Regions from separate parts of the Bariatricus sp. TF06-38A genome, predicted to be linked through region 2. Evidence: predicted binding sites of a transcription regulator. Region 2 holds the regulator's gene; the other holds the start of a gene.
The links. Region 2 encodes HrcA, which represses chaperone genes, less so after heat shock. Its sites were predicted from a motif close to TGTTAGCACTCNNNNNNNNNGAGTGCTAACA; they were not measured.
Positions count from the first base shown of each region.

Region 1: PG418_RS03155 (co-chaperone GroES) is a predicted target of HrcA. The motif match lies at 3,525-3,555, and genes of this name have one in related genera.

Region 1 is NZ_JAQFCE010000002.1:190,684-206,074, reverse strand. It holds gene guaB (IMP dehydrogenase) at 1-708, opposite strand, end outside; gene PG418_RS03165 (DUF6106 family protein) at 916-1,407, opposite strand; gene groL (chaperonin GroEL) at 1,508-3,133, opposite strand; gene PG418_RS03155 (co-chaperone GroES) at 3,217-3,501, opposite strand; gene PG418_RS03150 (hypothetical protein) at 3,620-3,925, opposite strand; gene codY (GTP-sensing pleiotropic transcriptional regulator CodY) at 4,013-4,795, opposite strand; gene topA (type I DNA topoisomerase) at 4,950-7,037, opposite strand; gene dprA (DNA-processing protein DprA) at 7,070-8,167, opposite strand; gene PG418_RS03130 (YifB family Mg chelatase-like AAA ATPase) at 8,173-9,699, opposite strand; gene PG418_RS03125 (type 1 glutamine amidotransferase) at 10,042-10,776, opposite strand; gene PG418_RS03120 (Mur ligase family protein) at 10,787-12,157, opposite strand; gene sigK (RNA polymerase sporulation sigma factor SigK) at 12,340-12,972, shown strand; gene PG418_RS03110 (CPBP family intramembrane glutamic endopeptidase) at 13,047-13,958, opposite strand; gene PG418_RS03105 (peptidase U32 family protein) at 13,951-15,186, opposite strand; gene PG418_RS03100 (O-methyltransferase) at 15,223-15,391, opposite strand, start outside.
Region 2 is NZ_JAQFCE010000002.1:28,452-43,842, forward strand. It holds gene hemW (radical SAM family heme chaperone HemW) at 1-1,006, shown strand, start outside; gene cysK (cysteine synthase A) at 1,121-2,053, shown strand; gene PG418_RS02330 (RrF2 family transcriptional regulator) at 2,057-2,503, shown strand; gene hrcA (heat-inducible transcriptional repressor HrcA) at 3,393-4,454, shown strand; gene grpE (nucleotide exchange factor GrpE) at 4,491-5,138, shown strand; gene dnaK (molecular chaperone DnaK) at 5,227-7,101, shown strand; gene dnaJ (molecular chaperone DnaJ) at 7,320-8,507, shown strand; gene PG418_RS02355 (DUF6465 family protein) at 8,858-9,406, shown strand; gene PG418_RS02360 (iron-containing alcohol dehydrogenase) at 9,481-10,665, shown strand; gene PG418_RS02365 (MATE family efflux transporter) at 10,667-12,031, shown strand; gene PG418_RS02370 (RidA family protein) at 12,116-12,493, shown strand; gene PG418_RS02375 (P-loop NTPase) at 12,530-13,366, shown strand; gene PG418_RS02380 (ATP-dependent DNA helicase) at 13,523-15,391, shown strand, end outside.

The sequences.
Region 1 (15,391 bases), 160 kb from region 2:
TACAAGAGCTTCTGCTCTTTCAAGACAGTTCGCTGTAATACCGATCGCTGCACCACACAGAAGTCTTCCCTGCGCGTCTTTTGCTGACAGTGGGTATTTGATCTGTTTCTCAATATCTTTAATTGTGATCAGACCTTTTAAGTTAAAGTCTTTGTCTACGATTGGAAGTTTTTCTTTTCTTGCTTTTGCGAGGATCTTCTTTGCTTCTTCCAGGGTGATACCTTCCTGTGCTGTTACAAGACCTTCGCTTGTCATGGATTCTTTGATCTTCTTGGAGAAATCTTCTTCAAACTTGAGGTCACGGTTCGTAATGATACCTACCAGCTTTCTTCCCTCTGTGATCGGAACTCCGGAAATACGGAATTTCGCCATCAGTTCATTAGCATCTGCCAGTGTATGCTCCGGCGACAGATAGAATGGATCTGTAATAACACCATTCTCAGAACGCTTAACCTTGTCTACTTCTTCTGCCTGCTGTTCAATCGACATATTCTTGTGAATAATACCGATACCTCCCTGGCGTGCCATAGCGATCGCCATACGATGTTCGGTAACAGTGTCCATTCCCGCACTCATCATCGGTATGTTAAGCTTAATGCCCTTTGTAAGATAAGTTGATAAATCAACCTGATTTGGAATTACTTCTGAATAAGAAGGTACCAGAAGTACATCATCGAAGGTGATTCCTTCTCCAATAATCTTTCCCATGATTTTTCTTCCTTTCTCTCTCGTCTGTAATTTTGATTATCTGCTATGATAACGCATAAATCTATGCTATGTCAAGTCCTTTATCGAGTACATTCGTCCGTCCGTGACAATCACATTTCTACAGATCACTGATAATTTTACGTAACCGTCTTTCTGGATGCAATTGTACCCCGGAACCTGCAAGCTTTTCTGCACGTCTTTCGGGAATTATTTACAAAATACTTTTCTTGGTGCCAGCATCTTCAGTCCTTCACAAACTGTCTTATTTGGCTCAAAAATAATTTTTTTCTTTTCCCCGTTATTTACAACGATCAGCTCATATGTATCTGCCCCCGGCATACCTGAACTGTAATCGGTTCCTTTCAGTCCTTGATAAGGTCTGAGTTCCGGCGAACCGGAAGGTGCCATCATCTCAAGATCCGTCATCTCCATGGAAAACATATTTTTCCGACGGGATTTTGCCATAATCTTATCAATATCAAGACTCCCATTCACAAATAAATACTCATATTCAACATCCATACTCCGGAACAAAAAAACATCCAGTGCGATCATGATCACCGGACCAATTATTCCGAATGGGATCATAAATATAAGTACGACCGACAGAACAGTAAGTATGATAAGTATTGCTTTGATCAGCGTCGTCGAAGATGCTTTCTGCCTCTTCACCAGCTGTTCTGTGTAAAAATCACCCATATCCTAACCTCCAAATTTATATATTAGAACTATTGTAACACTTTTATAATAAAAAGAAAACTCCTCTTCTGAGGAGTTTTCTAAAAATCATATTTTTAGCTTACATCATGCCCATTCCCGGAGCTCCACCTGCCGGCATAGCCGGTGCATCTTCTTTGATGTTAGCAACAACGGATTCTGTTGTAAGGAGTGTAGATGCAACACTTGTAGCGTTCTGCAGTGCGCTTCTTGTTACTTTTGCAGGATCAAGAATACCTGCTTTCACCATATCTACATATTCTTCATTGTAAGCATCAAAGCCATTTCCCGGTTCAGCTTCTCTTACCTTGTTGATGATAACTGCGCCTTCAAGACCTGCGTTAGCTGAAATATGGAATAATGGTGCTTCCAGAGCTTTGAGGACTACTTTTGCCCCTGTCTTTTCATCACCTTCCAGAGTTTCTGCAAGTTTGGCAACTTCTTTTGATGCATGGATGTATGCTGATCCACCACCTGCAATGATTCCTTCTTCTACTGCTGCTCTTGTTGCATTAAGAGCATCTTCCATACGGAGTTTTGCTTCTTTCATCTCTGTCTCAGTAGCAGCACCTACACGGATAACTGCAACTCCGCCGGCGAGTTTTGCAAGTCTTTCCTGAAGTTTTTCTTTATCAAAATCAGATGTTGTCTCTTCGATCTGAGCTTTAATCTGTCCGATTCTGGCTTCCAGAGCAGCCTTATCACCCATACCATCAACGATGACTGTATTCTCTTTCTGAACTTTTACAGATTTTGCACGTCCAAGCTGTGCCATTGTTGTATCTTTCAGTTCCAGACCAAGTTCTTCTGAGATTACCTGTCCGCCTGTTAAGATTGCAATATCTTCCAGCATAGCTTTTCTTCTGTCACCATATCCAGGTGCTTTTACTGCAACTACATTGAATGTTCCACGCAGTTTGTTGACGATCAGAGTTGTAAGAGCTTCTCCTTCGATATCTTCTGCTACGATAAGAAGTTTTGCTCCTGACTGTACGATCTGTTCCAGCAATGGAAGGATTTCCTGAATATTAGAAATCTTCTTGTCTGTGATCAGGATATATGGATCGTCAAGATTTGCTTCCATCTTTTCCATATCAGTGCACATATATGCTGAAATATATCCACGGTCGAATTGCATACCTTCTACAAGGTCAAGCTCTGTCTTCATTGTCTTTGACTCTTCAATTGTGATAACGCCATCGTTGGAAACTTTGTCCATAGCTTCTGCTACCATCTCACCAACACTGTCATCACTTGCTGAGATAGCTGCTACTCTTGCAATCTGCTCTCTTCCTGTAACTTTGCTGCTCATCTTCTTGATAGCTTCTACAGCACAGTCTGTTGCTTTCTTCATACCTTTTCTTAATACGATCGGGTTTGCACCTGCTTCCAGGTTCTTCATTCCTTCGTGTACCATAGCCTGTGCAAGAACAGTTGCTGTTGTTGTACCATCACCTGCAACATCGTTGGTCTTAGATGCAACTTCACGGATCAGCTGTGCTCCCATATTTTCAAATGCATCTTCCAGTTCGATTTCTTTTGCGATTGTTACACCGTCATTTGTGATAAGCGGTGCTCCGAATGATTTATCCAGAACTACGTTTCTTCCTTTTGGTCCGATTGTTACTCTTACTGTATCAGCAAGTTTGTTGACACCTGCTTCCAGTGCCTTTCTTGCGTCTGCTCCGTATTTAATTTCCTTTGCCATTTCTATCACTCCTGATTCTTAAAAATAAAATTCTGTTCTAATCTGAAAATCTGATTTTTATCTGTATATGATATCCTGCCGGATTATCTGATCACTGCAAGAATATCATTCTGTTTTACAATGATGTATTCTTCATCATCGAGTTCTACTTCTGTACCTGCATATTTGGAATAGATAACTTTATCACCTACTGAAACATTCATCGTAACTTCTTTTCCATCAACAACTCCGCCAGGTCCTACAGCAACAACTTCTGCCTGCTGTGGTTTTTCCTTTGACTGTCCAGGAAGTACGATTCCTGATTTGGTAGTCTCCTCTGCAACTAACTGTTTTAATACAACTCTGTCAGCTAATGGTTCTAATTTCATTATAATTCCTCCTAACTCTATCTTGTTAGCACTCAACAAAATCGAGTGCTAAAAACTTTCTAGGTATAAGATAGCACTCTCTTTCTATTTTGTCAACATTCGATTTTGAATTTTATAATTACTTTAGATTTATTTCATAAAATCCATTCGTCACCTGCAGGACCAGAATCATACCTGCACGGTTCTCATAACGCTCCTTTATCATCCCTGTACACACAGTCTCACAAGTGATCGTCCGGATCCGGCATTCATATACTGCATCCAGTGAAATATCAGAAAGACTGCCTGAGCGCAGGATCAGATGTACCTGCTCCATCTCCTTCTGATATTCTATGACTGTTGCCTCATAAATATTCTCATCTTTTTCCTTATCTTCTTTCAGATACTGTACCATCGTAAGTACAGCTTTATCTCCATCATACATGCTCTCTTCTCTCCTTTTTACAAATATAATTCCCCGTTAAAGAAAAGGGCATCAGATTTGTCTGATACCCCTCTTTTACTTTTATCCTTAATTCATTTTTTCTTTTTTGATCTTATCCAGTTCTTTGAACACGTAATCATTCACAACCTTGATGTAAGTTCCTTTCATACCGGATGAACGGGATTCGATCACACCCGCACTCTCAAATTTGCGGAGTGCATTGACAATTACAGAACGGGTGATTCCCACACGGTCTGCAATCTTGCTTGCCACCAGAATCCCTTCCATTCCGTTAAGTTCATCAAAAATATGGATGATTGCTTCCAGCTCAGAGAAAGAAAGGGTGCTGATCGCAGATTGTACGATCTGTTCTTTTCTGGTCTCTTCTGCACTCTCTTCATTAACAGAGCGGAGCATCTCAAGTCCCACGACAGTGGTTCCGTACTCACTCAAAATGATGTCATCAATTTCGTACATGGACTCTTTTCTGTATAAAAACAGAGTTCCAAGTCTCTCTCCTGCAATGTTGATCGGAGTAATGATCGCCTGATATCCCTGGGATACATCAGCTGTAAATCCAAGTGTCTGCAGATTAACATTCTCTTTTGTGGAAAGAATACTTAGAAGACGTTCATTTAACATCGGATCAATATGTTCTCCCACTTCGTCCTGCAAAAGCTCATGGATCTCCGGGACTCCTTCGCATGTGCTGACACCGAGTACCTTTCCTTTCTTACTGACTACCAGTACATTCGATGCCAGAATCTCTGTCAGAACTTCACAGATATCTGTAAACACAACTTTGCTTGAATTATTATTGTGCAACAGTTTGTTAATTTTTCTTGTTTTATCCAATAGTTGTACGCTCATATCTGCCTCCATATATTTTTATTAAAAATGTGCGTTTCCGGTCGCATTTTTCACGAATATGAAATATTGTTGAAATTATGCACACAAATTAGTCAAAAAAATGTGTACACAAATATATTATCATACAATTCTGAATAGTTCAATGAAATTTGATTTATTTTTCATCTTTCTCTTTATTTTTAACAAACCCACACTGTTCATTACCGCAGACAAGTTTATTTCCCTTTTCTACCATATAACTTCCGCATTTCGGACATTTTTCTTCTGACGGCTTCTGCCATGACATAAAATCACATTCCGGATTATCCTCACATCCATAATAACGTCTGCCTTTCTTTGTCTTGCGCAATACAATGTCTTTTCCACATTTCGGGCAGGCAACTCCGATTTTCTCCAGATACGGTTTGGTGTTGCGGCATTCCGGGAATCCGGGACATGCAAGGAACTTTCCATGGGGACCGTATTTGATAACCATATTTCTTCCACATTCTTCGCAGACTACATCGGTTACCTCATCCTCGATTTTAACTGTTTCCAGCTCTTTTTCTGCTTTTTCAACCGCTTCTTTCAGATCCGGATAGAAATTGCTGATAACCGATTTCCACTCTACCTTTCCTTCTGCGATCATATCCAGAAGTCCTTCCATATAAGCGGTAAAGTTGACATCAACAATGCTTGCGAAAGACTGCTTCATAATATTATTGACCACTTCACCAAGCTCTGTCATATAAAGATTCTTGTTCTCTTTTGCAACGTATCTTCTTGTAATGATCGTAGAGATTGTTGGTGCATAGGTACTCGGACGTCCGATTCCAAGTTCTTCCAGTGTCTTTACAAGAGATGCCTCGGTGTAATGTGCAGGTGGCTGTGTGAAATGCTGCTTATAGTCAAAGGATTCTTTCGTCAGTTCTGAATCTTTATCGATACTATTGACCATTACATTTCCACTCTGTTTTTCCTCATCGCTTTCCACATATGCCAGACGGAAACCTTCAAATATAATCTTAGATGCCGATACCGTAAAACGGTAATCATCTGCTCCAATTTTAACAGAAGTTGTCTCATATTTTGCCGGCTGCATTCTGCTCGCCACAAAACGCTTCCAGATCAGCTGATACAGACGGAACTGGTCTCTTGTAAGAGATTCTTTGATTTCTGCCGGAACACGGGTAACATCTGACGGACGGATGGCTTCGTGTGCATCCTGAATATTTTTCCCGTCATTTTTCTGCTTCTGTTCCGATGCAGTCTCTGCCACATACTCTTCTCCGTAGGCTTTTCCAACATAGGCTCTTGCATTTGCATCCGCCTCCTCAGAAATACGGGTCGAATCCGTACGCAGGTAAGTGATCAGACCAACCGTTCCACTTCCTTTAATATCCACACCTTCATAAAGCTGCTGTGCGATACGCATCGTCTTTGAAGTTGCAAAATTCAGTGCTTTGGATGCCTCCTGCTGAAGGGTACTGGTCGTAAACGGAAGCGGTGCTTTTTTACTTCTCTCTCCGCGTTTTACATCGACCACTTCATATTCTGCCTCTTCCAGATCTGCAAGAATCTTATGCAGTTCTTCTTCGTTATGGATGGTGATCTTCTCATCTTTTGTTCCATAGAATTTTGCTGTAAGAGGCTTCTTTTCTCCCTTTACCTTGAAATTGGCGTCCAGTGACCAGTATTCTTCCGGAATAAACGCTGCGATCTCATCTTCCCGGTCTGCAATGATGCGAAGCGCCACAGACTGCACACGACCGGCACTAAGTCCTCTTTTTACTTTTGCCCAGAGAACCGGACTGATCTTATATCCCACGATACGATCCAGCACACGACGCGCCTGCTGCGCATCTACCAGATCCATGTCGATATCACGTGCATTTTTCAGGGATGCCTTTACCGCACTTTTAGTGATCTCGTTAAAGCTGATCCGGTATACTTTCTTTCCTTCCAGCTTAAGTGCTTTCATCAAGTGCCAGGAAATTGCTTCTCCTTCGCGGTCCGGGTCAGTTGCAAGATAAATCTTATCTGCTTTTTTTACTTCTTTTCTAAGTCCTGCAAGGATCTCACCTTTTCCTCTGATTGTAATGTATTTCGGCTCAAAGTCATGCTCCAGGTCTACTCCCATCTGACTTTTCGGCAAATCTCTTACATGTCCGTTTGATGCCATTACCACGTAATTGCTGCCGAGAAATTTCTTTATGGTCTTCACTTTTGTCGGTGACTCTACAATCACAAGATAACGTGCCATATATTATATTCCTCCATATTAATAGTGTCAGATCATTTAACTCTGACATAATAATTTTTTGATCTTTCCTGAATGCATCCTTTCAACTGAAGAGATACACAGATTCCCATCACCTCCTGTGGAGTAAGTCCGGTTTCTCTCTGTAAATCATCCAGCCCCCGCGGATACAAACCGAGCTTACTATACACCAAATTTTCTTTCGTTTCAAGCTTTATTTTATTTTTCGTGTCTGATATAATTGCGATTTTCTTCTTTAGCAGCCCTTTTATAACCAATTCTTCCAACAAATCTTCTTCATTCAGAAGAATCCCTGCTCCCTGCCGGATCAGGCGGTTACAACCACAGCTCAGCGGCTCTGTCACCATCCCCGGGAGAGCATAAATATCTCTTCCTTGTTCAAGAGCCATGTCTGCTGTAATCAGGGATCCGCTCTTTTCTTTTGCCTCCATAACAAGTACCACATCGGCAAGTCCGCTGATCAGACGGTTTCTTGCCGGAAAATGCCAGGCAACCGGTGGAGTTCCCGGTGGCTGTTCAGACAGTATGCCTCCCCGCTTTATTAAATCTTTATAGAGTCCTTTATGTGCCGCAGGATAACATACATCTGCTCCGCCTCCCAGAACCGCAAATGTTTTCCCTCCGACATTTAATGCAGCCCGGTGTGCCATTCCGTCAATTCCCAGTGCCATTCCACTGATAATCTGGATTCCGCTCTCCGCAAGTCTTTCAACAAAGCGAAGCGTCATTTTCTCACCATAGCTGCTACATCTTCTGGCACCCACCACTGCCACCGACGGCATTCCCTCCCGTGGCATCTCCCCGATAAAAAAGAGTGCATACGGCATTCCCGCAAGTTCTTCAAACCGTTTCGGATAATTGTTCTGTCCCCGAACTGCCATCTGAATTCCCCGATCCACCACTTTTTGATACGCTTCCCTCCAATTCCTTTTTTTCTTACTTTCTTTCAGGATCCCCCACTCTTTTTCTGTAATTATCTGTTCTCTGATCCCTTTTTCTTCTATATAATATACTGCTTCCGCAGATCCGTTCTTTCTGCATAATTCACACTTTCTGTCACCTGTGATTCCTTCCACACACGCCAGCCAGTATGTATACCACATTTCACTCATTTCTCTTATCCCCAGTATTCTTTATCCATAACCCGATAACCCAGTGCCTCTCGGAGTGTCACAAGATCGATCTCCTCTTTTTCCTCCATATCTGCGATTGTCCGTGCCACCTTCAACACTTTATGATAGCTTCTCACCGTCAGCTTCATCACTTCATAAGCCTGGCGCATCATCCGTTCTTCCTCTTTCCCAAGACGACAGTATTTTTCAATTTCATTTTGCCCCATCTGTGCATTTTTTGTCAGCTTTTCTTCTCGAAAACGATCCATCTGACGCATTCTTGCAAGCATCACTTTTCCTCGCATGGTTCTGGAATCCATCCCTGTTCCCTTTCCGGTCAGTTCTTCATATTCGACCTTGGGTGCCTCCATGCAGATATCAATCCGATCCAGAAACGGCTGGCTCAACTTTCCCTGATAATTCCGGATCTGCCCGGGCGTACAGGTACATTGGGGACCAGGAGCCATTCCGCAGGGACATGGATTTGTTGCAGCAACCAACATAAAGTCTGCCGGAAAAATATAAGCTCCCTGCTGCCTTGCCAGATGAATGCATTTTTCTTCTAACGGCTGCCTGAGCACTTCCAGAACACCTCTCGGAAACTCCGCCAGCTCATCCAGAAAAAGGACACCTCCATGCGCAAGTGTTGCTTCTCCCGGCGATGGAATTCGTCCGCCTCCGATGAGCGCTGCCCGTGTCACAGTATGATGGACCTCCCGGAACGGTCTCTGCCAGATCAGCGGATTCTTTCTTTTAAGCAGTCCAGCCGTACTGTAAATCCCCGTGATCTCCAGACTTTCTTCCCGGTCAAGCGGTGGTAGGATCGTCGGGATCCGTTTGGCAAGCATCGTCTTTCCGGAACCAGGCGGACCGACATAAAGCAGGTTATGTCCTCCTGCCACCGCCACCATCGTCGCTCTTTTTACTGCTTCCTGTCCCTGAATATCACTATAATCTATGTCCCATTCTTCCGTTCCATGAGCCTCTTCCTGGTCAGGTTTCTCCATCTGAGGCATATACTCACCCTTCAGCCATCTGCATACCTCCTCCAGAGTCTCTGCCCCAAAAATCTGTATTCCCTGCGCCAGCCTTCCCTCATCCTCATTTGACTTTGGAATCACACAACACCTAAAACCAGCCTTCTTTGCTTCCAGAACAATCGGAAGGATTCCCTCTACCGGCTGCAGCTTTCCATCCAGTCCGAGCTCTCCTGCAAGTAAAATATCCTCCACTGCTTTTTCCGGGAAAATCCCCATTGCCCCGAGTACTGCAACTGCAATTGGAAGATCAAATACCGATCCCTTCTTGCGGACACATGCCGGCGACAGATTGATTACAATCTTTTTCGCCGGCATGATATAACCGGCATTACGCATGGCAGTTCTTACCCGTTCTGCGGCTTCCTTTACCTCAGAAGACAGATATCCCACCATATGAAACATTGGAAGTCCGTTCCCTGCATCTGCCTCTACCTGCACAAATTCTACTTTCAGCCCCAGAATCGTTGCCGAATGTACCTTATAAAATCCCATATTAAATTCACCCTTGCCTTTCCCCGGCAAAAGTTCAGAAGTTTTATTTCAGAAAATGTATGGCGAAATGCCATGAGTGATTTGCTAAAAGAAAACCGATATCTTTTAGAAAATGTATCCTTATGATAGTATGGGTAGGGGATTTTGTCAAGATGATTGGGAGGGGAAATTTGTGGGAGTAGGTTGTGAGGTCATCGTGGGAGAATCATCTCTTTTGATTCTCCCACGATGACCGCCGTACTTTACTGGCAAAGTTTTGCCTTGCTGTATCATAGATGGGACAAAATGCCACTGCACAGGTGGGATGGACCCCTGTGTGCAGTGGCATTTTCTAAATAAGCATTATTTACTTAATCTTTGTTTCATGTATTCGTTGGCGTTTAATTCCAGGGTGTCGTCCAGTGGCGCAAGTGGTTCTATTTGACCGTATTTGCGTTCTAGGGCAGTTTGTAATATAAAATCGCAGAGTACCGGGTTCTTTGGTAAAAGGGAGCCGTGCGAATAGGTTCCGAAGACATTTTTGTAGCGGGCTCCTTCGGTTTGGTCTTCTCCGTTGTTGCCATAGCCTTTGAGCATTTTGCCGAGTGGTGATACGCCTTCACCCAGGTAGGTCTTGCCGGAATGATTTTCAAAGCCGACTACGACAGCTCCACTGCTCTCCGGGAGGGTCTCAAACATATAATTGCCGATCATACGCTCTTTTGATCCAACGGTATGAATGTTGATCGCGCCGGTAAAATCGAGCTGGACACCATCCCAGGTCTTATAATACTGGCCAAGCATCTGATAGCCTCCGCAGATTGCGAGGAAGGTCTTTTCATCTTCCACAGCCGCGCGGATCTCTGCTGCTTTTCCGTTCCCCAGGTCTTTCAGAAGGACTTCCTGTTCAAAATCCTGACCTCCGCCAATGAAGAAGATATCATAGCGGTTTGCATCCAGCGTTTCTCCGATCGAGCAGCCTTCTACATTGACCTTGATTCCCCGCTCCTCCATACGACGTTTCATTGTGATGATATTGCCCCGGTCTCCATACAGATTAAGGATGTCCGGATAGAGATGACAGATATTCAGTTCCATAATTCCCTCCTTATTCGTAAAATGCCTTGATATCGGTATGCTTGCTGATCTCGCCGCGCAGATCAAACATAGCGGTATAAGTCGGCATAATAAATGTCGGTGTCTCATCCGCTCCGATTGCTTCTAAAAGGTTCTCATAGTCACGGATCACTTCAATCCGTCCAGTGTCAAATCCTGCATATTTCAGGCGGAGCGCCATATCATCTGCACGGACTCCGGATACCAGAATACGGGTAAAGCGTGCGCTCTGGCGGGCAAGTGCTTCAAAATCCACATCCCAGATCCAGCTGATATCGGTTCCATCTGCATAACGGTCGTTCAGAAGGAACGCAATCTTGCACTCTTCCTCATCATTAGAGATCTGGTTGATGACCTGATTGTACCCTGCCGGGTTCTTGACAAGCATCATACGTGCTTTAGACTTGCCAAGTTCAAACTGTTCCGCACGTCCGAAACCACACTCAAATCTGCTGAGTGCATCAACTGCTGTGTCTTCATCGATTCCAACAATCTCCGCAGCCGCAACACAGGCTGCCGCATTGTAAATATTGTAACCTCCCGGAAGATTAATGTGCACATCATGGCTATGCCCGAATGCATTTAACACGATATCCGAAGAATCTGCTCCGGTACGCACTACCTGCGTCACGCCAACCTGCGGTGTCTGCCGGTGATATCCACATTTTGGACAGCGGAAACCGCCAAGATGGCTGTAAGTTCTGTAATCGTATTCATATTCTGTCTTACAATGAATACAGTACACTGCATCAGACAATTCAAACGCTGTCTCTTTGTAAATCGGCACATCCACCCCGAACCATACAACCTTATTCGGTACATCATCTGCAAGAGATGACGTCAATGAACAGTCCGCGTTCAGGCACAGGGTTGCATCCGGTACGTGGGTAATTCCTTCGCGGATTGCATTCAACGTGTGGGTGATCTCCCCATATCTGTCCAACTGGTCACGGAAAATATTGTTGACTACCAGACACTCTACCGGCAGCATCTCACTGGTCTTGCGGAACGCTGCCTCATCGCACTCGATCAGTGCGTGTGTGTAGGAACACTTGCCAGAAAGACTACAGTGCTGTGCAAACACCGTAATGATCCCGGTCAGAAGATTGGCACCGGATTTATTTGCGAAGTACTTATATCCGGCTTCTTCAAATGCCTGCTCGATCATACGGGACGTGGTCGTCTTTCCATTGGTTCCGGTCACTACCGTAACCTTCACCCCACGTGATAATTCCTTTAAAATATCTTTGTCAATTTTTAATGCGATCTTGCCCGGCAGGTTCGTTCCGCCTCGTCCCATCCGCCGCAGGACTGCATTGGATGTCTTACAGGCAAGTACCGCTAATCTTGTCCTTATTCCCATAATTTTTTCCTTTTCTCTCGTAATCTCATTTCTTTTGTAAACCATATCTGCTACTACATGATTCAACGCTCATTATAACGCATTTTCAGACGTACCACAAGCGCAAAATAACCCGAATGGAAAAGCACAGAACATTTCACTTTTACATACAATGTTAGTAACTCTATTTTGAGGTAATCGTATTGAAATCCTTTCCTCCGCCTCTTACTCCAAAAGAGGAATCCGAGCTTCTGAGACGCAGTGCAGACGGTGACAATGAGGCCCGTCATATTCTGATCGAGCGCAATCTCCGTCTGGTCGCTCATGTCATAAAAAAATATCAGCATCTGGAGGACGATACAGAAGATCTTCTGTCCATCGGAACCATCGGCCTTATCAAAGCAGTTTCCACCTTTAACCCGGACAAAAAAGCCCGGCTTGCCACCTACGCCTGCCGCTGCATCGAAAATGAACTTCTGATGATGCTGCGCACCAAGCGGAAGAGTAACCGGGAAACCTCCCTATACGAACCGATCGGTACAGACCGGGAAGGGAACGAGATCCGCCTGTATGATGTTATCGAATCTGATGAAGAAGATGCCTGTATGCAGCTTGCCTTGAAAAATGATATTTCTCTTCTCTATGAAAAACTGGAATCCGTTCTCACCGACCGCGAACAGCTGGTACTGAAAAAACGCTACGGTCTTTATGGTGAAAAAGAATATACCCAGAAAGAAGTTGCAGCTTCTCTTGGCATCTCACGTTCCTATGTTTCGCGAATTGAAAAAGGGGCGATTCAAAAACTCCGCCCCTGCTTTCTTCCTTCTCATTTTTAATTTTTGCCGGTCTAGATCCTGTCTGTCCATTTTAAAATTCATGATGCTTCTTTCACACCGGCAGACAGGACACTCTACTCAAACATTCCTATACCAAAAAGCAGAATGCCAAGTCCCAGAAAGACGCTACTTACAAGCACAAGCCCCAGCAGAGTTTTCTTTTTCTCTCTTGGCAGAAGTCCCCTGTCGTATCCCGGCTGTCCTTTATGGATCAGGTAATTCCCCGCATAAATCAGAAACGGTCCTGCCGAAGCATAAATAAAATACACCGCCACCGTCACAAGCAAAATGCCTGTCGATGCCATAGCTTCTGCACTTTCCATCTGCTCTGAAGTCACACTGGAAGTAAGCTGTAAAAGCAATGTCGGTAACGCATTATTGATTAGATGGAAGAACATGTTATAAAACATGTTATCCGTCTCGGCAAGCAGATATCCCATGGCGATTCCAAGCATCGCTGTCGGCACAAACCGCCAGAAGCTTCCGTGAAATGCACCGAACACTGCTGCACTGATCAGAATTGCCGGCCATGGACTCCTAAAGCCACGAAAACAGCTGAAAAGCCCGCCTCTGAATGCTATTTCCTCAAAAATCGCCGGCGTGACACAGATCAGAAGAAATGCAAGTCCAAACGGCAGTCCGCCGGATAATTCACTCACACTTTCTGTAGCCCCACTCATCTGCTCCGGAAATACATAAAGCAGGATCGATGTCGGAATCATCGTGATCAGAAGGGTTCCGATCCACATCAGCAATGTTCCGACAGTCTTTGCGATCGTCGGTCTGTGAAATGGAAATGCACGCTTTACGTCTTCCCTGAAAAGCACTACTATTCCAAGTGCCAGCACCGCAAGAAGGCCCTCATACATTGGAATTCCCCACTCACCAAAATAATAGACACAAAATCCGGAAAGCCAGAATATATCCACGCCGTACAGAAGGATCAGTACGATCGCCACATATGGCTTCCACGTTTTTTTATTCATCTGCTTCCTCTTTTCTTCTGAGAATATCGTACTTGTCAGCCCTACCGGACAGTTCTACATACAGTACCTGCTTCGGATGTGGTGCACTCTCCTGTTCTTCTCCTTCTTCATTTACGATCCGTTTTACCTGAACCTCCACGTTATCTCCGTTCGGTTTCATGATCTCAATCGTCTCGCCCACCGAAAATTTATTTCTCTGTTCGATCTTCACCATACCGTCTTTAATCTCTTCTGTGATTCCAAGATATGTGTACTCCCGGATATAGGTGTTGCTGTCATAAATCTGTGCCTCTTCCGATGGTTTTCCAAAGAAAAATCCAGTTGTAAACTGCCGATAGGTACAATTCGAGATCTGGTCCAGATACCACGGCATATTCTTCCTGTAAAGCTCCGGATCTTTCTGATAATCATCAATTGCTTTCCGGTATGTTCTCGCTACAGTTGCCACATACAGAGCCGTTTTCATTCTTCCTTCGATCTTGAAGCTGTCAATCCCCGCATCGATAAGCTCCGGAATATGTTCGATCATACAGAGGTCTTTTGAATTGAAAATATACGTTCCTCTCTCATTTTCATAAACCGGCATATATTCTCCCGGACGGGTTTCTTCCACAACAGAATATTTCCAGCGGCACGGATGGGTGCATGCGCCATGGTTTGCATCCCTGCCTGTAAAGAAATTACTGAGCAGACATCTTCCGGAATAAGAAATACACATTGCACCGTGTACGAATGTCTCAATCTCCAGATCATCCGGGATATGTGCACGGATTTCTTTGATCTCACGCATGGAAAGTTCTCTTGCAGATACAACTCTGCTCGCCCCTTGTCTGTACCAGAACATATAAGTTGCATAATTTGTATTATTGGCCTGTGTACTCACATGTCTTTCAATTTCCGGACATACTTCTTTTGCGATCTCAAATACACCCGGATCAGCAATGATCAATGCATCCGGTTTTATTTCCTTTAACTCTTTAAAATATTCCCGCACGCCTTCCAGATCGTAGTTATGTGCCAGAATATTTGCAGTTACATATACTTTTACATCATGCTCATGTGCAAACCGGATTCCTTCCATCATATCTTCTTTGGAAAAGTTCTTTGCCTTTGCACGAAGTCCAAATGCTTCTCCTCCAATATAAACTGCATCTGCTCCAAATACGACTGCAGTCTTCAACACTTCCAGGCTGCTTGCCGGTATCAATAATTCAGGATGTCTTGCCATTATTTTTTTCCTTTCTGTTACTGTTATCTCCTGTTTTTATTTTCGCACGCTCAGTGCCACTCCATCTCCCAGCGGAAGAATAGATGTCTCAAGCTCAGGATGATGTTTCAGAGTATACAGATACTCCCTCATCCGGCTATGGATCGTGCGGTCTCTTCTTTCCACCGCAAACCGTGACTCAATAATATCTCCGTCCTGCAACACA
Region 2 (15,391 bases):
AGGCGGAACCCCATCTCTTCTTACCGGTGAGCAGATTGGGCGGCTGATGGATACGGTCAGGGAAATATTTACGTTGGATGAGGACGCAGAGATCACTATGGAAATGAATCCGGGAACGGTAACGGAAGAAAAACTGCGAAAGTACAGACAGGCAGGGGTGAACCGTCTGAGTATCGGTCTGCAGTCGGTCAATGATGAGGAACTTCGTCTGCTTGGAAGAATCCATACTTATGAAGAATTTCGGGAAGCATATCATCTGGCGAGAGCCAATGGTTTTTCAAATATCAATGTAGACCTGATCTCGGCAATTCCGGGGCAGACGGTGGAAAGCTGGAGGCGTACACTGGAGCAGGTAATGGCACTTTCCCCGGAGCATATTTCTGCATATAGTCTGATCTTGGAAGAGGGAACAACTTTCTATAAAAAATATGTAGAAGACGAGGCAAAAGAAGGGCCAAAGCTTCCGGATGAGGATGCGGAGCGTCAGATGTACTGGGATACGGAAACGCTGATGGAGAAGAACGGATATCACCGTTACGAGATTTCCAATTATGCTAAGGAGGGATATGCCTGCCGGCACAACCTGGGATATTGGGAGAGAATTCCGTATCTGGGATTTGGAATTGGTGCGGCATCTCTGGTTCCCGGGGATCTGATTGGAAATGGAAAATGCAGGAAGCTGGAAGGAAAAATGAGCCGCTACACGAACCCGGATCAGTTAAAGGAGTATGCACATTCCTACAGGAACAAATTTCAGGCAGAGCTTCTGACAGAAACTGAGGAGATGGAGGAATTTATGTTTCTTGGACTGCGGAAAATGAACGGAATCTCAAAAAAAGAATTTTCAGAGTATTTTGGGAAAAGTCTGGAGGATATTTACGGTGAACCGATCTGCAAACTGGAAAGCTTAAAGCTTCTTGAGCAAGATGATGACAGAGTATGGCTTACAAAACGGGGGATCGATGTCAGCAACAGTGTGTTTGTAGAGTTTCTGCTGGAAGAGTAAAATTTGGAAAATCAGAAAAATATAAAGTATACTTGACAAATAGGTTTTATAGGCATATAATGACATCATCGAGTTAAACCTATCAAAACAGTAGGAAAGAAAGGAGAACTTACGATGTCAAAAATTTATAATGGTGCTTTAGAGCTTGTTGGAAATACTCCTCTTGTAGAGGTGAAAAATATTGAAGAAGAATTAGGATTAGAGGCAAGAATCCTTGTGAAACTGGAATATTTTAACCCGGCTGGAAGTGTAAAAGACAGAATTGCCAAAGCAATGATCGAGGATGCTGAGGAAAAAGGATTATTAAAAGAAGGTTCTGTTATCATTGAGCCTACTTCGGGAAATACGGGAATCGGTCTTGCATCGATTGCAGCAGTCAAAGGATACCGTATCATTCTTACTATGCCGGAGACAATGAGTGTAGAAAGAAGAAACATCCTGAAAGCATACGGAGCAGAGATTGTTCTGACAGAAGGCGCAAAGGGAATGAAGGGTGCGATTGAAAAAGCAGATGAACTTGCAAAAGAGATCCCGGGCAGCTATATTCCTGGACAGTTTGTTAATCCGGCTAATCCGGAAGTACACAGAAAGACAACCGGACCAGAGATCTGGAAGGATACAGACGGAGAAGTAGATCTGTTTATCGCAGGTGTTGGTACAGGTGGAACACTGACCGGTGTCGGCGAATATCTGAAATCCCAGAATCCGGATGTGAAGATCGTTGCATTGGAGCCTGCAAGCTCACCGGTACTTTCTACAGGAAAAGGTGGTCCTCACAAGATTCAGGGAATCGGAGCAGGATTTGTACCGGACGTACTCAACACAACTGTATATGATGAAATATTTACTGTAGAAAATGATGACGCTTTTGCAACAGGAAAGCTGCTTGCAAAGAAAGAGGGAATCCTGGTAGGAATTTCTTCGGGAGCCGCACTTTATGGAGCGATCGAACTTGCAAAACGTCCGGAAAACAAAGGAAAGACGATTGTGGCACTGCTTCCGGATACCGGAGACAGATATTACTCCACACCGCTCTTCACGGAGTAGAATATGAATTTTTCAAAGAAAAGCAGATACGGACTTCGGGCACTGATCGACCTGTCCGTATACTCGAAAGAATCCCATGTTGCACTTGCAGCAATTGCAGAGCGTAACAGTATTTCACCGCAGTATCTGGAACAGGTATTTGCGGCACTCAGAAAAGCCGGAATCATCAAAAGTGTGAAAGGACCGCAGGGGGGATACCTGTTGGCGAAGCCTGCCACAAAGATTTCGGTTGCGGAAATATTACGTGCGCTGGAAGGTGATTATCTCATCGAAGAAGAGGAGGTAGAAGGCGCCGAGAACGGAAGAGCTGCGGCTCAGGCTGTACAGAGTGAAGTTATCGAACGTCTGAACAGAGGACTACAGGATATCCTTGAGAATCTGTTTCTCTCTGACCTCGAACAAAAATATCAGGAATACAGTGAATACAGTCAAGACATGTACTATATATAATAGAAGAAATGCACACCATCAGACCGGGAGGCTGAGGTGTGTATTTTTTGGTTTGACGGTCGAGTGGGGAGTTTGGGAGGAAGGGAGCAGGCGATTCAGGCAGAAAAGAAGGGATTCCGATTCAATCGGCAAATCATTCCGATGAGCCTCCGAAAACAATCATTGTGTCAGCAATGGCTTCCACAATGATTTAAGTCTCATCTACATTGCCTCAAATGAATTGGAATCCCTTCTTTTCTGCCTGGTCGCCCCGCCCCCTTTCCTCCCAAACTCCCCACCCTCTTCCTGGAAGACAGAAAACATACAGACGGGACGCCCCAGTTTGATGATGTGCGGAAAAAACCGGTTGCTCCAGCCAGTTGTTGTTTAAGTGGAAGTGTGGAGCTCCCAGAAAGTAGAAAATGCATCATCTCAAAACAGCCTAATCCCAGGAAGTAGAAAATACATCATCTTCAAACAGTCCGATCCCAATATTTGCGGACGAAAATGGCGCAGCCATTAAGTCCCGCCCCACGCAATACAGTATTGTTAAAAAAGCAAGTAAATCCTTTATAGTATGTCCTGTAAGCGCCCAAATCAAGTCGATTATTATAGGCTTGAGTGAGGTTCCACCCGGATATGCTGTCGGATTCCAATTCATTTGAGGCAATGGAGATGAGACTCAGAACATTATGGAAGCCTTTGCTGACATAATGTTCGCTTTCAGAGGCTCATCGGAATGGTTTGCCGATTGAATTGGAATCCGACAGCATATCCGGGTGGAACCGGACTAAAAATAAAAAAATCATAAACCCTGTTGACAAAGTGAATAGTAAGTGGTACATTTATAAGCGTAGAAAATGTTAGCACTCAGACATAACGAGTGCTAATAACAAAAAGGAGGTAGCATATGGAAGCCATACAGGAACTTAATGAGCGGAAGACGAAGATCTTACATGCAATCATTAAGAACTATCTTGAGACCGGAGAGCCTGTGGGATCCAGAACGATTTCCAAGTATACGGATCTGAATTTAAGTTCGGCAACGATCCGGAATGAGATGGCAGATCTCGAAGAGCTTGGTTATATCATGCAGCCTCACACATCAGCAGGAAGGATTCCGTCGGATAAAGGTTACAGATGGTATGTGGATATGCTGATGAGCCAGAAAGAACAGGAGATTACCGAAATCAAAGGTCAGATGCTTGAGAAGGCTGACAAGATGGAAGAACTTCTGAAGCAGGTTGCAAAGGTTCTTGCGAACAACACGAATTATGCGACGATGATTTCGACTCCGACTTACAACGGGAACAAATTAAAATTTATCCAGCTTTCGCAGGTTGATGACCATCAGCTGATCGTTGTGATTGTGATGGAAGGCAACATTGTAAAGAACCAGATCGTGACACTGGATGAGCCGCTCAGCAATGAAGCACTATTGAAGCTGAATATGCTTCTGAATACTTCGCTGAACGGAACTTCACTAGAGCAGATCAATCTGGGAGTGATCGCAAGACTGAAAGAACAGGCAGGGATCCACAGTGGTGTGATGAGCAGTGTCCTGGATGCAGTAGCGAATGTGATCCAGCTGGATGACGACATGGAGATTTACACCAGTGGCGCGACGAATATTTTCAAGTATCCGGAGCTTAGTGATAAGCAGAGCGCACAGGAGATCATCAGTGCTTTTGAAGAAAAGCAGCAGCTTGCCGCTCTGGTAACAAAGTCAATGGCAAACGGCGGTGAAGACAGAGACATCCAGGTATACATCGGAGATGAATCGAATGTGGAGAACATGAAAGACTGCAGCGTAGTCACAGCAACATATGAGTTGGGTGAGGGCATGCAGGGAACCATCGGAATCATCGGACCGAAGCGAATGGATTATGAACATGTCATGAAGACGCTTAAGACACTGATGGCAGAGCTGGATGACATATTCCACAGGGATGAGCCGAAAAAGCTCGAATAAGAAGTAAGAAAGGTGGAAGAACCATTGGATAAAAAGATGAGTAATGAAGAAATGGTAAAAGAAGCAGTGGAAGAAGCAAAGAAAGCTGCGGAGGCAGAAGCCGAAGAGCAGGAGGCAAAAGGGCAGGAACCGGAAGACGCGGAAGAAACCGAAGCAACAGAGGAAGAAGCTGTTGGTAAAGAGACGAATTCCGAAGATGCTGAAGAACCAAAGAAAAAGAAGCTGTTTGAAAAGAAGAATAAAAAAGATAAAAAGGATGAGCAGATCGCAGATCTGACAGACAAACTTACGAGACACATGGCTGAGTTCGATAATTACAGAAAGCGTACTGAAAAAGAAAAGTCAGCGATGTATGAGATCGGAGCCAAAGATGTTGTAGAAAAAATTCTTCCGATTGTAGACAACTTTGAACGCGGACTTCAGTCCGTACCGGAAGAAAAGAAAGATGATCCGTTCGTAGATGGAATGGATAAGATCTATAAACAAATGATGAGCACACTGGAAGGAATCGGAGTAAAACCGATCGAAGCAGTTGGTCAGGAATTCGATCCGAATTTCCACAATGCAGTGATGCATGTGGAGGATGAAGAACTTGGTGAAAATGTAGTAGCCGAGGAATTCCAGAAAGGATATATGTACCGTGACTCAGTCGTAAGACACAGCATGGTAAAGGTAGCAAACTAAGATATACCGTGTACCGCATTTACGATACACTTTATATAAATAACAAAGCAAAATACAATTTTTATAATATTAACAGGAGGTCTTCATAATGGGCAAAATCATTGGTATTGACTTAGGTACAACAAACAGTTGTGTAGCGGTTATGGAAGGTGGACAGCCGGTCGTAATCGCAAATACAGAAGGAGCAAGAACTACACCATCTGTAGTAGCATTTACAAAGACAGGAGAACGTCTTGTAGGTGAACCTGCAAAACGTCAGGCAGTAACAAATGCAGAAAAGACAATCTCGTCTATCAAGCGTGAGATGGGTACAGATCATAAAGTAGACATCGATGGAAAGAAATATTCTCCACAGGAAATTTCAGCTATGATCCTCCAGAAATTGAAAGCAGATGCAGAAGGATATCTTGGAGAAAAAGTTACGGAAGCAGTTATCACTGTTCCGGCTTACTTCAACGATGCTCAGCGTCAGGCTACAAAAGATGCAGGTAAGATTGCAGGTCTTGATGTAAAACGTATTATCAACGAGCCTACAGCAGCAGCTCTTGCATATGGACTTGACAATGAAAAAGAACAGAAGATCATGGTATACGACCTTGGCGGTGGTACATTTGATGTATCTGTTATCGAGATCGGTGACGGCGTTATCGAAGTTCTTTCTACAGCTGGTAACAACAGACTTGGTGGAGATGACTTCGACCAGAAGATCACAGATTATATGCTTGCAGATTTCAAGGCAAAAGAAGGCGTAGACCTGTCAACAGACAGAATGGCACTTCAGAGACTGAAAGAAGCAGCTGAAAAAGCAAAGAAAGAACTTTCTTCTGCAACAACAACAAACATCAACCTTCCGTTCATCACAGCAACAGCTGAAGGACCGAAGCATTTTGATATGACTCTTACAAGAGCTAAATTCGATGAACTGACCCGTGACCTTGTAGAAAAGACACAGGAACCGGTAAGACGTGCACTTTCTGATGCAGGACTTACAGCAGCAGACTTAGGTCAGGTACTTCTTGTTGGTGGATCTACACGTATCCCGGCAGTTCAGGAAGAAGTAAAACGTCTGACAGGAAAAGAACCAAGCAAATCTCTTAACCCGGATGAATGTGTAGCACTTGGTGCTTCTATCCAGGGTGGTAAGCTTGCAGGAGATGCAGGTGCAGGCGACATCCTTCTTCTTGATGTAACTCCACTTTCACTTTCTATCGAAACAATGGGTGGTGTAGCTACAAGACTGATCGAGAGAAACACAACAATCCCGACAAAGAAGAGCCAGATCTTCTCTACAGCAGCTGATAACCAGACAGCCGTTGATATCAATGTTGTACAGGGTGAAAGACAGTTTGCAAGAGATAACAAGTCCCTCGGACAGTTCAGACTGGATGGAATTCCGCCGGCTCCACGTGGAATCCCACAGATCGAAGTTACATTCGATATTGATGCAAACGGTATCGTAAATGTATCTGCAAAAGATCTGGGAACAGGAAAAGAACAGCACATCACAATTACAGCAGGATCTAATATGTCTGATGCAGATATCGACAAAGCTGTAAAAGAAGCTGCTGAATTTGAAGCTCAGGATAAGAAACGTAAAGAAGCAATCGATGCTAAGAACGATGCCGACGCTATGGTATTCCAGACAGAAAAAGCACTTGGCGAAGTTGGAGATAAGATCGATGCAGCAGACAAAGCAGCAGTAGAAGCTGACGTACAGGCTCTGAAAGATCTGCTTGCGAAAGCGAATACAGAAGAACTTACAGATGCTCAGGTTGCAGAAATCAAAGCAGGAAAAGAAAAACTGATGGAAAGCGCTCAGAAACTGTTCACAAAGGTTTACGAACAGGCAGGCGCACAGGCTGGTCAGGCAGGACCACAGGCTGGACCTGCACCAGAAGCAGGACCGGCTCCGGAAGGATTTAACGGAGATGACGTAGTTGACGGAGATTACAAAGAAGTTTAATCCGTAAGATAAGATGAGAAACTGCAAGGCGGCATTATACCGTCTTGCAGATTTCATGTATCATAAATAAAAATAGTTTTTTATGACATAAAAAGCCTCCGGTTAGGTGAACTGCATGTGCAAAGAAGATGTTGCAGAGAGCCGGCGCGGGCATGAGAATGTGCCAGGGTACATTCTGTATTAAAATACTTTGAGAAATATCTAAGTGAGGTAGGATTATGGCAGAGGCAAAAAGGGATTATTATGAGATCCTGGGCGTATCACGAGATGCGGATGATGCGACTCTGAAAAAAGCATACAGAGCTTTGGCGAAAAAATATCACCCGGATATGAATCCAGGAGATGCAGAAGCCGAAAAGAAGTTCAAGGAGGCTTCTGAAGCCTATGCTGTTCTGAGTGATGCAGACAAACGGCGTCAGTACGATCAGTTTGGTCATGCAGCGTTTGAAGGCGGTGCAGGCGGAGCCGGTGGATATGGCGGTTTTGATTTTAACGGGGCAGACTTTGGTGATATTTTTGGTGATATCTTCGGTGATCTGTTTGGCGGTGGCAGAAGAGGCGGACGTGCGAACAATGGTCCGATGAAAGGCGCCAATATCCGTAAAGGTGTCCGGATTACATTTGAGGAAGCAATTTTTGGATGCGAGAAGGAACTGGATATCGTTCTGAAAGATCCATGTACAAAGTGTAACGGAACAGGAGCAAAACCGGGAACAAGTCCGGAGACCTGTTCAAAATGTGGTGGAAAAGGTCAGGTTGTTTATACATCACAGTCGTTCTTCGGAACGGTGCAGAATGTGCAGACCTGTCCGGACTGTCATGGAACGGGTAAGATCATTCGTGAGAAATGTCCGGACTGTGGTGGAACAGGCTATACTTCAAGCCGCAAGAAGATCAAAGTCACAATCCCGGCAGGTATTGACAATGGTCAGAGCGTAAGAATCCGTGAGAAAGGTGAACCGGGTGTGAATGGCGGACCGAGGGGAGACCTTCTGGTAGAAGTTACGGTTTCCAGACATCCAATCTTCCAGAGACAGGATGTTCATATTTTCTCAACTGCACCAATTTCGTTTGCGCAGGCAGCACTTGGTGGTGATGTGCGAATCAAGACGGTTGATGGTGATGTGATCTATACCGTAAAACCGGGAACTAAGACTGATACAAAAGTACGCCTGAAAGGAAAAGGGGTACCTTCTTTGAGAAATCCTCAGGTCAGAGGTGATCATTATGTGACGCTGGTTATTCAGACCCCGGAAAAATTAAGTCCGGAAGCCAAAGAAGTGCTTAGACATTTTGATCAGTTGACAGGAAATACACTGAACCAGGAAGAGCCGGCTTCTGAATCGAAGGGTAAAGCTAAGAAAAAAGGGTTCATGGATAAGTTAAAAGAAACATTTGAAGAATAATAAAAAGGTGGCCGTGAAAAACTCGATTGAATTTTTCACAGCCACCTTTTTTATTCTTCTTCGTCTTCCAGTTCTCCTCCGATGACACCTCCGAGAACGGCAGTGAAAGAAGCAACAACGACAGCGGCGATGATTGCTACACCGATCAGTGCTACTAAAATACCCATAACACGTACCTCCTTTTCTCGTCTTTTTATAGTATAACACGGAGGCAAGTAAAATTAAATGAAAAAATGTGACTTTTTTCATTTAGTATGCTATAATGTCAAAGAGCAAATGATAACACAGCGTATTGTCAGTTTTGCGGATTTAAAATAGTAAGGCTTAGCGGTTAAGGAGGGCAAACCAATATGGCACTGAAAAAACAGATAAAAGAAACAAAGGCAGCAGAGGTAAAGGCAGCGGCAGAAACTAAAGAAGAAGTAAAAACAGCAGTTAAAGCAGCAGAAGATAAAGTCAGCGAAAAAGTAGAAGAAGTAAAAGAAACTGCTAAAAAAGAAGCACAGCCGAAAGAAGTAAAGGCTACTGTTGAAAAGAAAGCGCAGGAGGTAAAAAAAGCTGCAGGAGAAGTGAAAAAAACAGTAGAAGAAACAGCTGAAAAAGCTGCAAAAGAAGTGAAGAAAACTGCAGAGAAAGTTACAAAAGAAGTAAAGAAAGCAGCACCAAAAACAACAGCAAAAAAATCTGCGGCAAAGAAAGAAATCAAAACAGAAGTTGTTCTTCAGTATGGTGAAAAAGAAGTAAACACAAAAGATATGATTGCTTCAGTAAAAAAAGACTGGACAAAACAGAAACATAAAATTTCCGAGATCAAGAGTATTGAGCTTTATGTAAAACCGGAAGATTATGCAGTATACTATGTAATCAATGGCGAACATACCGGAAAAGTATGGTTATAAGATAAGACTGAAAGATTTAGTCCGAACCGCAATCTTTATTGAACGGTTCGGATTTTTTTAAGGAGAGAGGTAAAATGCAAAAATTTATACAGTATACCCCGACAGAAATCCTGTTTGGAGAAAACACACAGGCAGAAGTTGGGAAAGAAGTTAAGAAATGGGGTGGAAGCCGTGTATTTATCGTATATGGCGGTGGAAGTGTAAAGAAAAGCGGACTTCTTGCGCAGGTAGAAGAAGCACTGGAAAAAGAAGGACTTGCTTATGAGGAATTTGGCGGAGTAAAGCCAAATCCCCGGATGGCATATGCACAGGAAGGCGTTGAGAAAGCAATTGAGTTTGGTGCGGATTTTCTTCTTGCAGTAGGCGGTGGAAGTTCTATTGATACAGCAAAGGCGATCGCCCATGGTGTGGCAAACCCGGACTGGTCTCTGGAGGAAATCTGGGGAGGTGAAATCATACTTACCAGATCGACACCGGTAGGATGCGTACTTACGATTGCGGCAGCAGGAAGTGAAACAAGCGATTCCGCAGTTCTGACAAACGAAGAAACAAAGAAAAAGGGAGGAATCAGCACTAGCCTGAACCGCCCGAAGTTTGCGATTATGAATCCGGTTCTTACCTATACGCTTCCAAAATATCAGATTGCATGTGGAGTCGTAGATATCATGATGCATACGCTGGAACGTTATTTTATTCCGAATACGAGAAATCAGATGACAGATGAGATTGCAGAGGGAGTTCTGCGGGTTGTGATTGAAAATGGAAAGAAAGGTCTGGAGAATCCGACAGACTACGATGCCATGAGCGAAATCATGTGGGCAGGAAGTCTTTCACATAATGGTCTGACAGGTCTCGGAAGAGCAAAAGATTTTTCTGTACATAAGCTCGGACATGCACTTGGTGCAAAATATGATAAGGCGCATGGTGCAACCCTTTCAGCTGTCTGGGGATCCTGGGCAGAATATGTCTATAAAAACGATGAAGAAAGATTTGCGCATTACGCAAAAAAAGTATGGGGCGTAGAGGAAGAAGATGTGGCGAAAGCCGCAAAAGAGGGAATTCGCCGGACGGTAGAATATTTCCGTGAGATTCATATGCCGACAAATTTAAAGGAACTGGAGATCGGAGAAGTATCAGAGGAAGATCTGCGGGAACTTGCTATGGCGGCGACATTAAATGATACTGTAAAACTTTCAAAAATCAAAGAACTTACTGCCGAAGATGTATACCAGATTTTCCGGAAAGCAGCAGGAAAATAAGATGGAAATAAATAAGAGAAAATTTTACAGACAAGTGTTCGCACTTGTAATCCCAATGGCACTTCAGAATCTGATCAATGTGGGAGTGACGGCAGCAGACGTGCTGATGCTTGGAAGAGTCAGCGAAAAAGTTCTTTCTGGTGCATCCCTTGCAGGGCAGATACAGTTTGTCATGACACTGATCCTTTTTGGTACAACATCAGGTGCAACGGTTTTGACTGCACAGTACTGGGGAAAGAAAGATACACAGACGATTGAAAAAATCCTTGGAATGGGAATGACCATCGGTGTCAGCTGTGCAGCTCTTTTTACCATTGTTGCGGAAATCATTCCGGAAGTGCTGCTTCATATCTATACCAGTGACCCGGCCGTGATCGCAGAAGGTGTGAAATATTTGCGGATCGTGGCGCTTTCCTATGTCCTGATGGCGGCAACGCAGGTCTATCTTTACATTATGCGGAGTATCGAGCAGGTTGTGATCGCAACGGTTGTTTACAGCGCGTCACTAATTTGTAATGTCCTGGTAAATGCGCTTCTTATTTTTGGCTTATTTGGTTTACCGAAGATGGGAATTATGGGTGCGGCAATCGGAACTCTGACAGCAAGGATCGTAGAACTTATCATTGTAATCTGGTATGCAAAAGTAAAAAACCATGATGTTAGATTTCACCCGGTCTATATGCGTAAGATCGACAAGGTGCTTCTAAAAGACTTTCTGATATATGCGAGTCCGGTGATCTTGAATGAAATGATGTGGGGACTTGGTTCTACTGCGAATACAGCAGTGATCGGTCATCTGGGAAGTGCTGCGGTGGCAGCAAATTCTGTTGCTCAGGTTGCAAGACAGCTGGCAACGGTGGTTGCCTTTGGTGTATCCAATGCGACTGCCATTTATCTTGGTAAGACCATCGGTGCAAAAGAGTTTCATCTGGCAAAAGAGTATGGAAAAAGATTTTTGTGGCTGAGTATTATTACCGGTGCGGTAGGAGGCGGCATCATTCTGATAGCTGCTCCGATTGCAAATCATGTGATGACACTCTCACAGGAAGCGCAGGGGTATCTTTATTTTATGTTTTTTGTTATGTCTTACTTTACACTCTGCCAGGCGATCAATACGACCCTTGTGGTGGGTGTATTCCGGGCAGGAGGAGATACCAGGTTTGGTCTGATCCTGGATGTGTCTACCATGTGGGGATGCTCTATTCTGCTGGGTATGATCGCTGCCTTTGTCTTTCATGCGCCGGTGCAGGTTGTTTATATCCTTCTGATGAGTGATGAGGTGATCAAAGTACCGATCACAGTCATGCGCTACCGAAGCTATAAATGGATTCAGAATGTGACGAGAGAAAAAGCAGAGCTGGCATAACATTGTATGCGAAAATAAATTTGGAATTTTGAGGCAGATGTGATATGCTAGAGAAAGAATATATTTGAAAAGGAGATTTATAACATGAAATTAGTATCAACAGAAAAAGCACCAAAAGCACTTGGACCATATTCCCAGGGATATGTACACGGGGGAATCCTTTATTCAGCAGGACAGATTGCGATCAATCCGGCTACTGACACCGTAGAAGCAGATACCATCGAAGGACAGGCTGATCAGGTATGCAAGAATATCGGAGCGATCCTTGAAGAAGCAGGAACTTCTTTTGATAAAGTATTAAAGACGACTTGTTTCCTTGCTGATATGGGAGACTTCGCTGCATTTAACGAAGTTTATGCAAAATATTTCACATCAAAACCAGCCAGAAGCTGTGTTGCTGTGAAGACACTTCCAAAGAATCTTCTTTGCGAAATTGAAGTGATCGCAGTAGTAGAAGAATAGGATTTATAAATCCTAAAAATTAGGAGGTTTGGCGTTATGGCAGAAGAGCAAAACAGCGGATGTTCGCCGGAATCATGTTCTTCCTGTGCACATGCGGGTTCATGCAGCAGTGCGAAGAAAGATCTGAAAGCACCGGCAAATCCGTATTCACAGGTAAAAAAAGTAATTGGAGTAGTCAGCGGTAAAGGTGGAGTCGGCAAATCAATGGTGACAGCATCTTTTGCACGTATGATGGTACAGCAGGGATATTCGGTTGGTATTCTGGATGCGGATATCACAGGACCATCTATCCCGAAGATGTATGGAGTGCATGGAAGTGCAGTCGGAAGCGAGGCGGGGATGTTCCCGTGCGTTGCAAAAGACGGCACGAAGATCATGTCGGTCAATCTGCTTCTGGAACACGAATCAGATCCTGTCATCTGGAGAGGACCGGTGATCGCGGGAGTAGTAACTCAGTTCTGGACTGATGTAATGTGGGGAGATCTGGATTTCTTATTTGTTGATATGCCACCGGGAACAGGGGATGTTCCTCTTACGGTATTCCAGTCACTTCCGGTAGACGGCGTTGTGATCGTGACTTCTCCGCAGGATCTGGTACAGATGATCGTAGAGAAAGCTTACAATATGGCAAAGAAGATGAACATACCGGTTCTCGGACTGGTGGAAAACTACAGTTATCTGGAATGTCCGGACTGTGGAAAGAAAATATCTGTATTTGGGGAAAGCCACATTGACGAGATTGCAGAAAAACTTGGGGTAGAAGTACTCGGAAAGATGCCGATCGATCCGAAATTTGCCGAGATTGTAGAACAGGAGAAGTTCTATGAGGCAGACAACCAGTATCTTAAAAACATCATTGACAAGTTCAATTAAGAAGAAAGCTCCGGCGAGGTGATGATCGCCGGGGCTTTTTAGCTATAGAGGCACGGAAAATGTGAAAAGCCATATCATGACAGGACGGATACAATTGGCAAGGAACATGTGTTTATGGTATGATAACAGGTAGCAAAAAGCGGAGGCAGAAAGAACATGGATGAGAATCTCCCGGTGATCCGGATTTCGGTGCGAAACCTTGTGGAGTTTATTTTAAGAGAAGGGGATATTGACAATCGAACAGGAGGCGGACAAGATCCGGAGAATATGCAGATGGGAAGTCGGATTCACCGGAAGATCCAGAGACAGATGGGATCGGATTATCAGGCGGAGGTACCTCTTAAGACAGAGATCGTCTGTGATGGGTTTACTTTGAAAATAGAAGGACGTGCCGACGGACTGATTCATACAAAAGAGCAGGTCATGGTAGATGAGATCAAGGGTGTTCTGCGGGAACTTGACCGGGTGCAGGAGCCGGCAGGCATTCATCTGGCACAGGCAAAATGTTATGCCAGCATGGTAGCAGAACAGGAAGAGGTGGATGAGATCGGGGTACAGATGACCTATTGCCAGATGGAGACGGAAGAGGTGAAAAGGTTTCAGTATTCTTATCAGAGTAACGAACTGAAAGTCTGGTTCGATGAAGTTATTCGACAGTATAAAAAATGGGCAAAGTTCCAGATTGAATGGAGAAAGGCAAGAAATGCATCTATTAAAGGGATTGAATTTCCGTTTCCATATCGTAAAGGGCAGAGAGATCTTGCGGTATCTGTTTACCGGACGATTCTTCGGAAGAAAAAGTTGTTCATCCAGGCACCAACCGGAGTGGGGAAGACGATTTCAACAGTATTTCCGGCAGTGAAAGCGGTTGGAGAAGAACTGGGTGAGAAGATTTTTTATCTGACGGCAAAGACAATCACCCGGACGGTGGCGGAGCAGGCATTCGAAACCTTACGGGAACAGAATCTGAAGTTCAAGGTAATCACTTTAACGGCAAAAGAAAAAATCTGTTTCTGTGAGGAGACAAGCTGCAATCCGGATGACTGCCCATATGCCAAAGGGCATTTTGACCGGGTAAATGACGCGGTCTATGAGCTTTTGATGCAGGAAGATGTGATGAGCCGGGAAGTGTTGGAAGCGCAGGCAAGAAAGCATAAGGTCTGTCCATTTGAAATGGCACTGGATGTGTCGACCTGGGTGGATGGTGTGATCTGCGATTATAATTATGTGTTTGACCCGGATGCCCGGCTCAGGCGTTTCTTTGCAGAAGGTGGCGCTGGAGGATATTTGTTTCTGATCGATGAGGCACACAATCTGGTAGAACGTGGACGGCAGATGTACAGTGCAGAGTTATGCAAGGAGGACTTTCTTGCGGTGAAGAAACTGGTAAAGGGAGAAGCACCGCGGTTTGCAAAAAGACTGGAGGCATGCAATAAGATTCTTCTGGCAATGAAAAAAGAGTGTGAAAACTATAAGGTGCTGGACAATATTTCGCATTTTGGAATCCAGCTTATGAATGTACTATCTGAGACAGACCGGTATCTCGAGGAATGTGTGGATAAAGAAGTCCGGGAAACCGTATTGGACTTTTATTTTCAAGTGAGGTCTTTCCTGAATATATATGATGGGTTGGATGAGAACTATGTCGTCTATACGGAGTATCAGGAGAATGGAAGATTTGTTCTGAAGTTGTTTTGTGTTAACCCGGCGGCAAATCTGCAAAAATGTCTGGATAAGGGGAACAGTGCTGTATTCTTTTCGGCAACACTTCTGCCAATCCAGTATTACAAAAGACTTCTGAGTACGGAAAAAGACAACTATGCGGTCTACATTGATTCTTCGTTTGATACAAAGAAGAGACTGCTTATGAATGGTGTGGATGTGAGTACCCGTTACACCATGCGTTCCAGGGAAATGTATCAACGATATGCGACATACATTTTCCGGGTAGTGAAAGCAAAAATGGGGAATTATCTGATCTTTTTCCCGTCTTACCGGTTTATGGAAGATGTGTATCAGGAATTT